DNA from 4 places in the Vibrio harveyi genome. Region 2 is predicted to be linked to each of the others. Evidence: predicted binding sites of a transcription regulator. Region 2 holds the regulator's gene; each other region holds the start of a gene.
What was found. The regulator CRP, encoded in region 2, controls carbon source genes, mostly activating them, when cyclic AMP is high. The targets are predictions, from matches to a motif close to TGTGANNNNNNTCACA.
Positions count from the first base shown of each region.

Region 1: a site for CRP is predicted at 1,823-1,838, ahead of gltB (glutamate synthase large subunit). Genes of this name have one in related genera too.
Region 3: a site for CRP is predicted at 1,231-1,246, ahead of cdd (cytidine deaminase). Genes of this name have one in related genera too.
Region 4: a site for CRP is predicted at 1,296-1,311, ahead of pyrG (CTP synthase). Genes of this name have one in related genera too.

Region 1 covers NZ_CP125875.1:2,623,853-2,627,044, reverse strand. Annotated here, with positions in the region: gene gltB (glutamate synthase large subunit) at 1-1,562, opposite strand, end outside; gene mnmL (tRNA modification radical SAM protein MnmL/YtqA) at 2,117-3,061, shown strand; gene QMY49_RS12445 (sensor domain-containing diguanylate cyclase) at 3,112-3,192, shown strand, end outside.
Region 2 covers NZ_CP125875.1:3,398,508-3,401,699, reverse strand. Annotated here, with positions in the region: gene QMY49_RS16100 (hydrolase) at 1-152, shown strand, start outside; gene QMY49_RS16095 (YheU family protein) at 223-435, shown strand; gene QMY49_RS16090 (phosphoribulokinase) at 560-1,429, shown strand; gene crp (cAMP-activated global transcriptional regulator CRP) at 1,669-2,301, shown strand; gene QMY49_RS16080 (DUF1338 domain-containing protein) at 2,491-3,192, opposite strand, start outside.
Region 3 covers NZ_CP125875.1:1,109,441-1,112,632, forward strand. Annotated here, with positions in the region: gene purT (formate-dependent phosphoribosylglycinamide formyltransferase) at 1-90, opposite strand, end outside; gene cdd (cytidine deaminase) at 239-1,126, opposite strand; gene QMY49_RS05800 (LrgB family protein) at 1,382-2,059, opposite strand; gene QMY49_RS05805 (CidA/LrgA family protein) at 2,061-2,435, opposite strand; gene sbcB (exodeoxyribonuclease I) at 2,494-3,192, opposite strand, start outside.
Region 4 covers NZ_CP125875.1:179,694-182,885, forward strand. Annotated here, with positions in the region: gene relA (GTP diphosphokinase) at 1-233, shown strand, start outside; gene mazG (nucleoside triphosphate pyrophosphohydrolase) at 447-1,244, shown strand; gene pyrG (CTP synthase) at 1,396-3,036, shown strand; gene eno (phosphopyruvate hydratase) at 3,114-3,192, shown strand, end outside.

The DNA.
Region 1 (3,192 bases), 770 kb from region 2:
AAGTAGTTTGAAAGATGTTGAGACTGATGAGATAGAACCGCAAGAGGCCAGTCTGCACCCATGGCTGATAATGGCTCTTTCGCATCATTCGCCATTGGAACGATGATTTCGTTCACTTCTTCAGTGCTCACACCGAAAGCTTGTTGACGGTGCAACAAACGCTCAGGAGAAGGTTGGCTGAACTGGTTGCTTGCATCTGGCAGCTTCTTCAAGCTCAGTAGGTTTTCTTCTACCCACTTCTCGTAAGGCTTTGCTGTTGCAATGGTATCTTTCACTTCTTCATCGGAGATGATGCGACCTTGCTCTAGGTCTGCAACGAAGATACGACCTGGTTGTAGACGACCACGGAACTCTACGTTCTCTGGTTCAATATCCACCACACCAGATTCTGATGCCATCACTAGGAAGTTGTCTTTGGTCACTGTGTAGCGAGAAGGGCGTAGACCGTTACGGTCGAGTGTCGCACCAACTTGAACACCGTCAGTAAAACATACTGAAGCTGGACCATCCCATGGTTCCATGATGTTCGCGTGGTACTGATAGAACGCGCGACGTTTAGGATCCATGTTTTTGTTTTCTTGCCATGCTTCCGGGATCATCATCATCAATGCGTGTGGCAGGCTACGACCAGAAAGAACTAGGAGCTCAAGTGCCATATCGAAGTTAGATGAATCCGAGCTACCTTCCTGACAGATTGGAAGAAGCATGTCGATTTCAGCCTGAGTAAATAGGTCTGATTCTAAGATTGCTTCACGGGCTTTCATCCAGTTCAAGTTACCGCGAACTGTATTAATTTCACCGTTGTGGGCAATGTAACGGAAAGGCTGTGCAAGACGCCATTTCGGGAAGGTATTGGTAGAGAAACGAGAGTGTACCAGTGCCAGTGCAGTCACCATGGTTGGGTTTTGCAGATCAAGGAAATACTGAGGTACTTGCTCGGTTGTTAACTGACCTTTGTACACCAATGTCTTGTAAGACATTGAGTTAATGTAGAAGTCGTCACCAATGTTCGAAACGCTTTCTAGGCAAACTCGCACTGTGTAGTTACGAAGTACGTACAGTTTGCGTTCTAGCTCTTCAGGTGTGATGCCTGGACCACCAGAGATAAACACATGCTCAAACTGAGGCTCTGTGCTTAGCGGGTCGGCACCGATCATTGAGTTGTCGGTTGGCAAAACGCGGTAGCCGATAACTTCAAGGTCTAGACGCTGTGCGTTGCGTTCTAGAATATCTCGGCATTGTTCGCGTTTGTATTCGTCTTTCGGGAAAAGAACGACACCAACACCATACTTTTCAAATGAAGGCAGTTTAATGCCTAGCTTAACGGCTTCTTCTAATAGGAATTCATGAGGTTTTTGTAGCAAGATACCCGCACCATCACCGCTGCATGGGTCACAACCTTGACCACCACGGTGTTCCATGCGAGCCAGCATATCCAATGCTTGAGTCACTACTTCATGAGATTTACGGTTTTTAAGGTGAGCAACAAAACCGATACCACAAGCGTCATGCTCCAGTTCCGGAGTGTACAGACCCTGTGAATTTTGCTCTCTATCTACCATAGATACATCCTTCCAGTTCAATGTCGACGCAAGAACCCCGGACAGATCTCGACTGTCTTAGGTACGCTCTGTACGTCTTGTCCTTTATATTTATGATTCGCCACTGATCGAGGTTGACCAGTCTTGATTCCTTTCCGTATCTCGCAGGAAAAATTTTGCGAGAAAAACAATCCTTGGTGATATCCCTTTATTTATTGCCACAATTTAGTGACTTATATAGGTGGGAGCGGGATAACGCCGACAATTCCCGCAGTTGATGTTGTAATAAAAGTCACAAAAACGACGGGGTTGTGTAAGTATCCTACAATTTTGTGACTTCGAAATGCAACGAAAAGTCGTCTTTGTGACCCAATTTTTTCGTTTAAATATTCACTTTTTGTTTAACATTTACGCAACATTGCAGGTTTTAAGTTGGTTTTATGCAGTTTTATTGATTTCGCACCGCCACCTGTTTGTTTGAATTGACTAGAATTATTTGTTTTTTCTTGCAGGGATGTAATTTAGTTACATAAATCGTAGTGAGATTTATTACGGTTTACTATTGGTGAGAATCTATGCAGTTACATGAGTTGGTCAACACATTAGGCCAAGACCTTCAGCGCCGTTATGGCGAAAAAGTCCATAAACTGACTTTGCACGGTGGTTTCAGTTGTCCAAACCGCGATGGCACTATTGGTCGAGGTGGATGCACATTTTGTAATGTGGCTTCATTTGCGGATGAAGAAGTACAGATCAAAAGTATCCACGATCAATTGAAAGATCGTGCTGGAGAGATCCACAGGGCGAAGAAGTATCTGGCATATTTTCAGGCGTACACCAGTACCTATGCAGAAGTGCAAGTTCTTAAAAACATGTACGAGGAAGCACTCAAGGCTGCAGATATTGTTGGTTTGTGTGTTGGGACTCGCCCTGATTGTGTTCCTGACGCAGTACTGGATCTATTGTCGGACTACGTGAATCAAGGTTATGAGATTTGGTTAGAACTGGGTCTTCAAACTGCCAACAATGACACCCTCAAGCGTATCAACCGTGGTCATGACTTTGAGTGTTATGCAGAAATCACCAAACGCGCTCGGGCACTAGGTATTAGAGTTTGTACTCATCTGATCGTCGGTTTGCCTAGAGAAACACGCGATGACAACATCGACACATTGCGTAAAGTTTTGGACGTCGGCACAGATGGTATCAAACTGCATGGTTTACATATCGTAGAAGGCAGTACGATGGCGAAAGCGTGGCGTGCCGGAAAGCTAGAAGCCCCAGAATTGGAAGATTATGTTGCTATCGCCAGTGAAATGATCCGCATGACTCCTAAAGAAGTGATCTTCCATCGCGTTTCCTCAGCTGCTCGCCGTCCTACTCTTTTGTCGCCGTTGTGGTGTGAAAACCGCTGGTTAGCGATGACTGAAATTGGTCGTGCATTGGATCGAGAAGGCTCACAAGGCAGCTTAACTGGTGATGCCTTCATCTATATCAAACCAGAATTAAAGGCAGAATGATCGATTAATAACTGTTATATTTCCTCCGATTTGCTTGAAAGGTCGGAAAAATGGATCAGTTACTCAATTGGCTCTGGGATGGGCAGGGCGACTACGGATTTGTGGTCCTGCTCTCTGTTGTATGTGTAATC
Region 2 (3,192 bases):
ATTATCGGCTTTATGAACATGGTGGACACGTTGGCTTCCTGACGGGCACGGCATTAAAACCTAAATTCTGGTTAGAAGAAGCATTACCGGCTTATTACGAAAGTATCGCCGCTGAGTACCTTTCTGCTGTATCAGTGCCACGAACACAGTAAACTATCTAGGCGCGCCAGACATCAATAACCTAAGAGGCGCGCTTAAACATCATAAAAGTTTGAGGTATTTATGATCATTCCATGGCAAGACATTTCGCCAGAGACACTAGAAAACCTGATCCGCGAATTCGTGCTACGTGAAGGCACCGACTACGGCTCAGTCGAAGTTTCACTGCAGAGTAAAATCGATCAGGTCAAAACCCAATTAGAGAAAGGCGAAGCGGTCATCGTATTTTCTGAGCTTCATGAAACGGTTGATATCCAACTAAAAGCAAAGTTTTAGACCCTTCACATTTTACCGTATCCCACTCGATGACAAGGGCTTGTTACGTGCTATAGTGGGTTATCGACCGTGCAGCATACGTGTGCTGCACTTTACAGGTAAGTAATTTTCGACAAGGTTTGTCATGTCAGCGAAACACCCAATCATTGCGGTTACTGGTTCGTCCGGTGCCGGCACAACCACCACTTCTGAAGCCTTCCGTAAGATGTTCAATATGATGAACGTCAAACCAGCGTGGGTTGAAGGTGACAGCTTCCACCGCTTTACACGTCCAGAGATGGATGTCGAAATCCGCAAAGCGCGTGAGCAAGGCAAACACATCAGCTACTTTGGTCCACAAGCCAATGACTTTCCGGGGCTAGAAGAGTTCTTCCGTAAGTTCGGTGAAGATGGCACTGGCAGCGTGCGCCGCTATCTGCACACTTTTGATGAAGCCGTTCCATACAACCAAATGCCGGGCACCTTTACGCCTTGGCAAGATCTGCCAGAAAACAGCGATGTGCTGTTCTACGAAGGTTTACACGGTGGCGTGGTAGATGGTGATGTCAATGTGGCGCGTCACGTCGACTTTCTAATTGGCATGGTGCCGATTGTGAACTTGGAATGGATCCAAAAGTTTGTTCGTGACACGCGCGATCGTGGTCATTCAAGAGAAGCGGTGATGGATTCGATCGTGCGCTCGATGGACGATTACCTGAACTACATTACCCCGCAATTTTCTCGCACACATATCAACTTCCAACGCGTACCAACCGTCGATACTTCTAACCCACTTAACGCTAAAGGCATCCCTAGCTTGGATGAAAGCTTCGTGGTGATCCGCCTGCGCGGTATCAAGAATGTCGACTTCCCGTATTTGTTGGCGATGATTGATGGCTCCTTCATGTCTCGCCATAACACCATTGTGGTTCCTGGCGGTAAGATGAGCTTTGCAATGGAGCTCATAGTGAGACCGATTCTGCAGCAACTCATCGAAACCGGAAAAATTGGCTAAAAACCTCGTTAATTGAGTGTTTACTTTTCATACCGTGATCATGTGCACAGTTTTGCTTACAAAATCTCAATCATGGCACGATTAAAATCAAGAAATCGTTTCCGAAAAAGGATACTATTTCTAACCGAAACACAAGAGAGCTTGCAGCATATAAAAAGTGCTCTTATTCTAGTAAGCCAATTCAGGCTTAGCTAAAATATGGATAGCGCAAGCGTACCCTGCAGAGGAAGTGAGATATTATGGTTCTAGGTAAACCTCAAACCGACCCAACATTAGAGTGGTTTCTTTCACACTGTCATATTCATAAGTACCCATCAAAGAGCACGCTAATTCACGCGGGCGAAAAAGCAGAGACTTTGTACTACATCGTTAAAGGTTCTGTTGCGGTTCTTATCAAAGACGAAGAAGGTAAGGAAATGATCCTTTCTTACCTAAACCAAGGCGACTTCATTGGTGAGCTTGGTCTATTCGAAGAAGACCAAGAGCGTACAGCTTGGGTTCGCGCTAAATCTCCTTGTGAAGTGGCAGAGATTTCTTTCAAGAAATTCCGTCAACTTATCCAAGTTAACCCAGACATCCTAATGCGTCTTTCGGCGCAAATGGCTCGTCGTCTACAAGTTACTAGCCAAAAAGTGGGTGACCTAGCGTTCCTAGACGTAACTGGTCGTATCGCTCAGACTCTTCTGAACCTTGCTAAACAACCAGATGCGATGACGCACCCAGACGGCATGCAAATCAAGATCACTCGTCAGGAAATCGGTCAAATCGTTGGCTGTTCTCGTGAGACAGTAGGTCGTATCTTGAAGATGCTAGAAGAGCAGAACCTAATTTCTGCGCACGGTAAGACTATCGTTGTTTACGGGACTCGTTAATCTCGATTAACGTTTAAAAAATTTAAAAGCCACCAAATGCAAGTTTGGTGGCTTTTTCTTTTTTTTGGGAGTTAGACATTGAGAGTCGAGAGCGCTGCGCTTCACAACGGACTTCATCCTTTGAGATGAAGCCCTCTCAGATTCCAAGTAAAAACCCTCTCGAAGCGAAGCATTCTCGCCTTGTATCTATTAACCGTTGGTACTCTCGAAGATCTTATCTGCCGATGCAGCTACAAACCCTGGGTACAACTCACCGTTATCCATTGGGTAGCGCTTAGCAAACTCGTAGAAGCCTCCAGGAATCACCTCAACGCCTTCAGTGAAGGTCACTGGCACTTTGTCTGCCATGGTCGATGATTGCTCTAGTAACACCTCTGGCGTGCCTTTTACTTCACCGCCATTCTCGTTGATGATAAAGCCTACGGTGCGTAGGTGGTCGTTCACTTGCTTCACTTCTTCATGCTGATTGAGTTGATTCACGCTCACTGTGAAGTGGTTCGCTCCGTAACCGTGCGCAGCAAGCCAAGAAGCGTACTCACTCTCTTTCGCTAAGATCTGGAAGTCAGCATAGCTAAGGTCCCACAAACGTCCGCCGTACAAGAAGTCACTGCTGGTCAATTTAGACGCATCAACCTGCTCTACCAGTTTATGAACGATGGCTTGTAGCTCTGGTGAGCACTCATCCACTTTCAATTCACTGATGAAGACTTTTGGCTGTTTCGGATCTGGGTGCTCAAAATGTTTTGCCACCAGCTTTTTGCTTTCAAATACGTAGTCACCACAGGCTTTGTAACCCACCGCTAGGAATGGCTTCGCTAACGTTTCAATGCCTAGGGGAGCGACATTAAACGTACGTAGCGCAATATGGTCATTAATCAGAGGCTCATCTTC
Region 3 (3,192 bases), 1.2 Mb from region 2:
TTGACATTCAATTGCTACTTCTTTACCAAGCTCGCCAGAGCCCAGAAGTAATACGCGGGTAGCATGAGTGCTAGTAGCAGTACCAAACATAGTGTTCCCTTACAAAATAAAGTGGTGGAAGCGAATTTGCAGGGGATCATACTGATTTTTGCGAATGAAGCAAACGTTTGCGTGTGATTTTAAACAATAAAAAAAGGCCCTGCGTCATGCAGAGCCTCTCTCATAAGAGCATTGTGAGTTAAATGTTAACAAAACTCACTGGAATATCTGGGTTCAGTGCCTCTAGTGTTGATTGAGTATCGGCTAGGTGGCTGATCTTACCCTGTGAGTTCTCCACTAGTGCTGCGGCTTTGATGTCTTCAAACTGCTCGCCTGCCATCAGGATTTGAATTAAGGCAACCTGAAGTGGCGGAAGGCTAGGGTTGAACGCTGCGTTTTCTGCGTAAGCACCTTGGAATACACGACCACTATTCATCTCAAGAGCAATGCCACTTAAGTTGTTAGTGTATGGAGCGTGACTGATGTTCATAGCAGTAACTGCTTTTTGGATCAGAGTGTCGTTGTCATCGCAAGCAAACTCGTGTTTCACTTCTGCCATTAGACCTGACTGGATACCAAGATCAGCAGGACCGAATGCTTCAGGAAGATAGTCGTGTAGCGATTTTTCTTCACGCTCTGGCAATTGGATCTTTAATTCTTTCGCCGTAGTTAGTTCATTCATGAACTGACGACAGTGACCACAAGGGCTGTAGTTAATGGTGATATCTTTAACACCACGTTCGCCTTTCATCCAAGCATGGCTAATCGCGCATTGTTCAGCATGAACAGTTTGACCTAACTGAACACCAAAAAACTCCATGTTCGCACCGAAGTAAAGGCGACCAGATAGACCACGAACAATCGCGCCTACATAGAATTCAGAAATCGGTGCGTAAGAAAACGCAGCGGCAAAAGGAAGTAGAGCAACACGAAGCTCTTTATCAGAAAGATTGGTAGCGTTTAGTAGCGCTTCAAACTGTTGCTCAGAAATAGTGGCATCAAAATCGTCAGAAAGGACGATAGGAGCAAGAGGTGTTGAAAGTGCTTCAGGAGCGCTTGCTAGCGCCTGTTCAATGCGACTTTTCATGTTGAATCCTTGTTATTGCATGGACAGTTATTCTATGTGAAAGGTGGAAATGTTCTGTGCTTTAGATCACGTTAATGTGTGTAATGATAATTTACGTTACATAATTAGAGTGAGCTCACACATGTATTCGATTTCACTAAGATTTAACGTTATCTCTGTCCCACTAATAACTATATCAACGTATATTCATACTGCGAATTTTCTAGAGGAGATTATGACCTGCTCACTTGATAGCAAAGCAGGTCATTGAGGTTATTATTGGTATAACCAAACCGCCAAAGCAAAGAAGCTTGGCGCGAGAATTGAGGTGATGATGCCACAAAGCACCAATGCAAGAGATGAGAACGCTGCGTCTCCCGGTTGTTTCTCAGCACATGTTGCGGTGCCGAGAGCGTGAGAAACAGTACCCATTGTTAGACCGCGCGCAATTGGATGCTTAATACCAATGATATTGAAGATCGGGTACGCGAGGATGGCACCAAACAAACCCACAATAAGCACTAAAATTGCCGCAACAGCTGCTTCTCCGCCTAAGTGGCTAGAGATTTCCATCGCGATAGGGGTCGTCACAGACTTACCAACCAAGCTGGCTATTAAGCTAATGTCAGCTTTAAATGCCACCGCAATGAGCGTAGCGGTAAGCATGGACATAACACTACCTAACGTGCAAGCCAGAGTGATAATGCGCCAATTAGCTTTGATTTGAGGCAGTTGTTCATAAAGTGGATATGCCAGCGCAACAACGGCGGGTTGAAGTAAAAAGCTGATGTATTCGTTGTCAGCGTAGTATGTTTCAAATGGCACTTTCAAAAAGGTTAGCAACGGGATTAATACCGCGATACTGATCAAAAGCGGGTTAGCAATCGGATTGTTCACCTTGATTGCGATTTGGCGTGCGGCAAGGAAAACCACAATAGTGACAAGTAACCACATACTAGTGCTTCTCCTTCAGTAAGTAATCTAAGAACCATGCCAAGCTGACCAATACGATCAGTGATCCGCCTACTGCACTCGCAATAATTGGCAGTGCGTTAGCCAGTAGCATATCGAAGTGTTGCATCAGACCCACGCTGATAGGCACGAATAGCAGGATCATATAGCGGATGAATAGGGTTGCACCTGGCTTAACCCATTCCACTTTGACTAAGCCAAGGGTCATTGAGAAAAACAGCACAAGCATGCCGATGACACTTCCTGGAACAGAAATGCCAATGAATTTTTGAATGGTGTTGCCGATACCAAGTGCTCCCATGATGAGTGCGAGGGAGATGAGCAAATGGATCAGCTGTAGTAATCGATCTTTTATCATTTTGACAGCATATAAAACAACAAGCACACCCGAAGGTGCGCTTGAACAAGGTAAGAAATTAGGAGGCTAGGCTCTCTACATAACGATAGACGGATTTTAATATTGCTATCTTCTTTTCGTCACTTTCATGTTCGTGAACTAAGTTTTCCAAATTCATCATGTACTCTTCAATCTGACTTTCGAAAACTTCACGACAATGTTGTGCCCAGCGTCTTTGTTCTTGTTCATCTAATGTGCCTGCATAATGGCGAGCACGGTAACGGAAAAGCAATGGCTTGATTCGTTTATCATCGAATTCAATGTCCAGTGCGGCTAAGTTATTCGGATCGGTTTCACGAATGATGTCCATAGCAGCGCGATCAGCAGGCGAGAAAAAACCATCGTAAAGCTGCGTATCAACGTCATTACTCTTTTCGAATTCACGTTCTATAGAGAATAGACTAATCAGCTTCTCTCGGATCTCTGGGTGTTGGCGCAACAACGCTAAATTGTTTAAACATTGTTGGCGGTCAATACCAATGACTTCCGCATTTTCCGCGGTTAATGTTTTTGCTGGAGCGAGAATAGGGCACTTGTTCAGATGCACTAGCTTCACTGGTACAGGCAGTAAGTCGCCCAATTCGTCACGCTTGGTGTACAAGCGTTCTTTCAGTTCTTCCGCTGAAAGTTCAAGGATCGGCTGAGGATCTTTGGCTAAATCAATCGTGATAACAGCGTTATTGTTGGTTGGGTGCCAAGCCACAGGCACAATCCAGCT
Region 4 (3,192 bases), 250 kb from region 2:
TCTTGACGGTTCGTGTTGAAGCGATGGAGCGTGGTGGTCTACTAAAAGACATCACAACGCTATTTGCGAACGAGAAAATCAAAGTCACCAGCATGAAGAGTCGCGTCGATTACCGCACGCAAATGTCGATCATGGACTTTGACCTTGAAGTGACCAACCTTGAGGTGTTCTCACGCGTTTCGAAACGTGTTGAGCAGATCAAGGATGTAATGTCGGTGAAACGCTTAGGCTAACTTTCACGTCGTACTTGTCACTTTTACTGCGTTAACTGCGTTTTCTTGCTCCATCACATAGGCGAGCTATGCTCAGGAGTCGCGAAAACTTGTTGCCTTGTCAAAGTAACAATTACTTAGTGAAAGCCGCTGAGAAAATAAAATAATCTAGAAGGTGAGTGGTTTTGGCTGCTCACCTTTTTCTTTAGATAGAAAGGTTTAAAGGAACAGAAAATGAGTCATCCAATTGAACAGTTAGAACAAATCATGGCGAAGTTGCGTGACCCAGAAAGCGGTTGCCCTTGGGACTTAAAGCAGACCTTCGACACCATTGTTCCTCACACTATTGAAGAAACCTACGAAGTGGTGGATGCGATTCAAAACCGCGATTGGTCGAACTTGCAAGAAGAGTTGGGGGACTTATTGTTCCAAGTGATTTTCTACAGCCAAATGGCGAAAGAGCAGGGATTGTTCGAGTTTTCTGATGTGGTGGAAACCGTTAACGAGAAGCTGACGCGTCGTCACCCGCATGTTTTTTCAGAAGTAGAATTCGATTCTGAAGAAGCGATTAACGCCAACTGGGAAGCGGAAAAAGCCAAAGAGAAAGCACAATTAGGCAAAGCTGAAGAAAGTATCCTAGACTCAATACCAAACTCTCTACCTGCGCTTTCGCGTGCTACAAAGATCCAGAAAAAGTGCGCAAAATTCGGCTTTGATTGGGACTCGCTTGGTCCCGTTGTCGGAAAAGTGCAGGAAGAAATTGAAGAGGTAATGGAAGAAGTGCTTCAAATTACTCCGGATGAGGAGAAAGTTGAACTCGAATTAGGCGATCTTTTATTTGCTACCGTGAACCTATCTCGTCACCTAGGGAAAGACCCTGAAGTGGCACTGGCAAAAGCCAACTTAAAGTTCTCGAAACGCTTTAAAGGCGTGGAAACTAAAGTTGCAGCGCACGGTAAACAGCTGGCAGACTTTACTCTAGATGAACTCGATTCCATGTGGGATGAAGTGAAACGAGAAGAGCGAAGCTGAAATTGCATGAATACTCGACTTTGATTTGAAGCAAAAAATAAAAAATTACGGTGTGATAGATTTCACGTTGTGGCGGTTAGGAGCTTCTGGTATATTTACGTCCCGTCCAGAAGCACTCCATTTCCCTCATTCAACCAATTTCAGGTTAAACATGACGACAAATTACATTTTTGTTACTGGCGGGGTTGTATCCTCTCTAGGTAAAGGTATTGCAGCAGCATCTCTTGCAGCTATTCTAGAAGCTCGTGGTCTTAAAGTGACTATGATGAAGCTTGACCCTTACATCAACGTTGATCCAGGCACAATGAGCCCAACTCAACACGGTGAAGTGTTCGTTACGGAAGATGGCGCAGAGACTGACCTTGACCTTGGTCACTACGAGCGTTTCATCCGCACCAAGATGACTAAGCGTAACAACTTCACTGCTGGTCGTGTTTATGCAGACGTACTACGTAAAGAACGTCGCGGCGATTACCTAGGTGCAACCATTCAGGTTATCCCTCACATCACTAACGCTATCAAAGACCGCGTAATCGCAGGTTCTGAAGGTCATGATGTTGCTATCGTTGAAGTCGGTGGTACGGTAGGTGATATCGAATCACTACCATTTATGGAAGCTATCCGTCAGCTTGCTGTAGAACTAGGTCGTGAGCGCGCAATGTTCATGCACCTAACGCTAGTTCCTTACCTAGCCGCTGCTGGTGAAGTGAAAACTAAGCCAACTCAGCACTCTGTTAAAGAGCTGCTATCTATCGGTATCCAACCAGATATTCTTGTTTGCCGCTCTGATCGTATGATCCCAGCGAACGAGCGTAAGAAAATTGCGCTATTCTGTAACGTTCCTGAGAAAGCGGTAATCTCAATGAAGGACGTAGATTCAATCTACAAGATCCCTCAACTTGTTAAGTCTCAAGGTCTAGATGACCTAGTTTGTGCTCGCTTTGGTATCAACGCGCCAGAAGCTGACCTGTCTGAATGGGAACAGGTTATCTATGAAGAAGCGAACCCAACTGGCGAAGTAACTATCGGTATGGTCGGTAAATACATCGAACTACCAGATGCTTACAAGTCAGTAAACGAAGCACTTAAACACGCAGGCTTGAAAAACCGTCTAAACGTCACAATTAAATACGTAGACTCTCAAGATGTTGAGACGAAAGGCGTAGAAGTACTTGAAGGTCTAGATGCAATCCTAGTACCTGGTGGCTTCGGTGACCGTGGTATCGAAGGTAAGATTCGCGCAGCACAATACGCTCGTGAAAACAAAGTACCTTACCTAGGTATCTGTCTAGGCATGCAAGTAGCACTGATCGAATACGCGCGCAACGTAGCGGGTATGGAAGGTGCACATTCAACAGAATTTAACAAAGACACTAAGTACCCTGTGGTAGGTTTGATCACTGAATGGGTAGACGGCGAAGGTAAAGTTGAAGAACGTACTGAAACGTCTGACCTAGGTGGTACGATGCGTCTTGGTTCACAGCTATGTCACCTAGAGAAAGGGACGAAAGCTCGTGAACTATACGGTAGCGCGACAGTTCACGAACGTCACCGTCACCGTTACGAAGTAAACAACGTTCTTCGTCCGCAAATCGAAAAAGCAGGTCTGAAAGTATCTGGTCTATCAGCGGACAAGAAACTAGTGGAAATGATTGAGAACCCAGCTCACCCATGGTTTGTAGCGGCTCAATTCCACCCAGAATTCACCTCGACTCCTCGCGATGGTCACCCACTATTCGCAGGTTTCGTTAAAGCTGCTGGTCAAAACGCTCGCGGCGAATTCGAGAAGTAAAAGGATACGGGCGGCGGCGAAGGTTGTGCTGCTGCCCTTTAAAATTGACATTTATATTTGAACGAGAGGAAACATTAATGTCTAAGATCGTTAAAGTTCTAGGTCGTGAAATCATCGACTCACGTGGTAACCCAACTGTAGAAGCTGAAGTACACC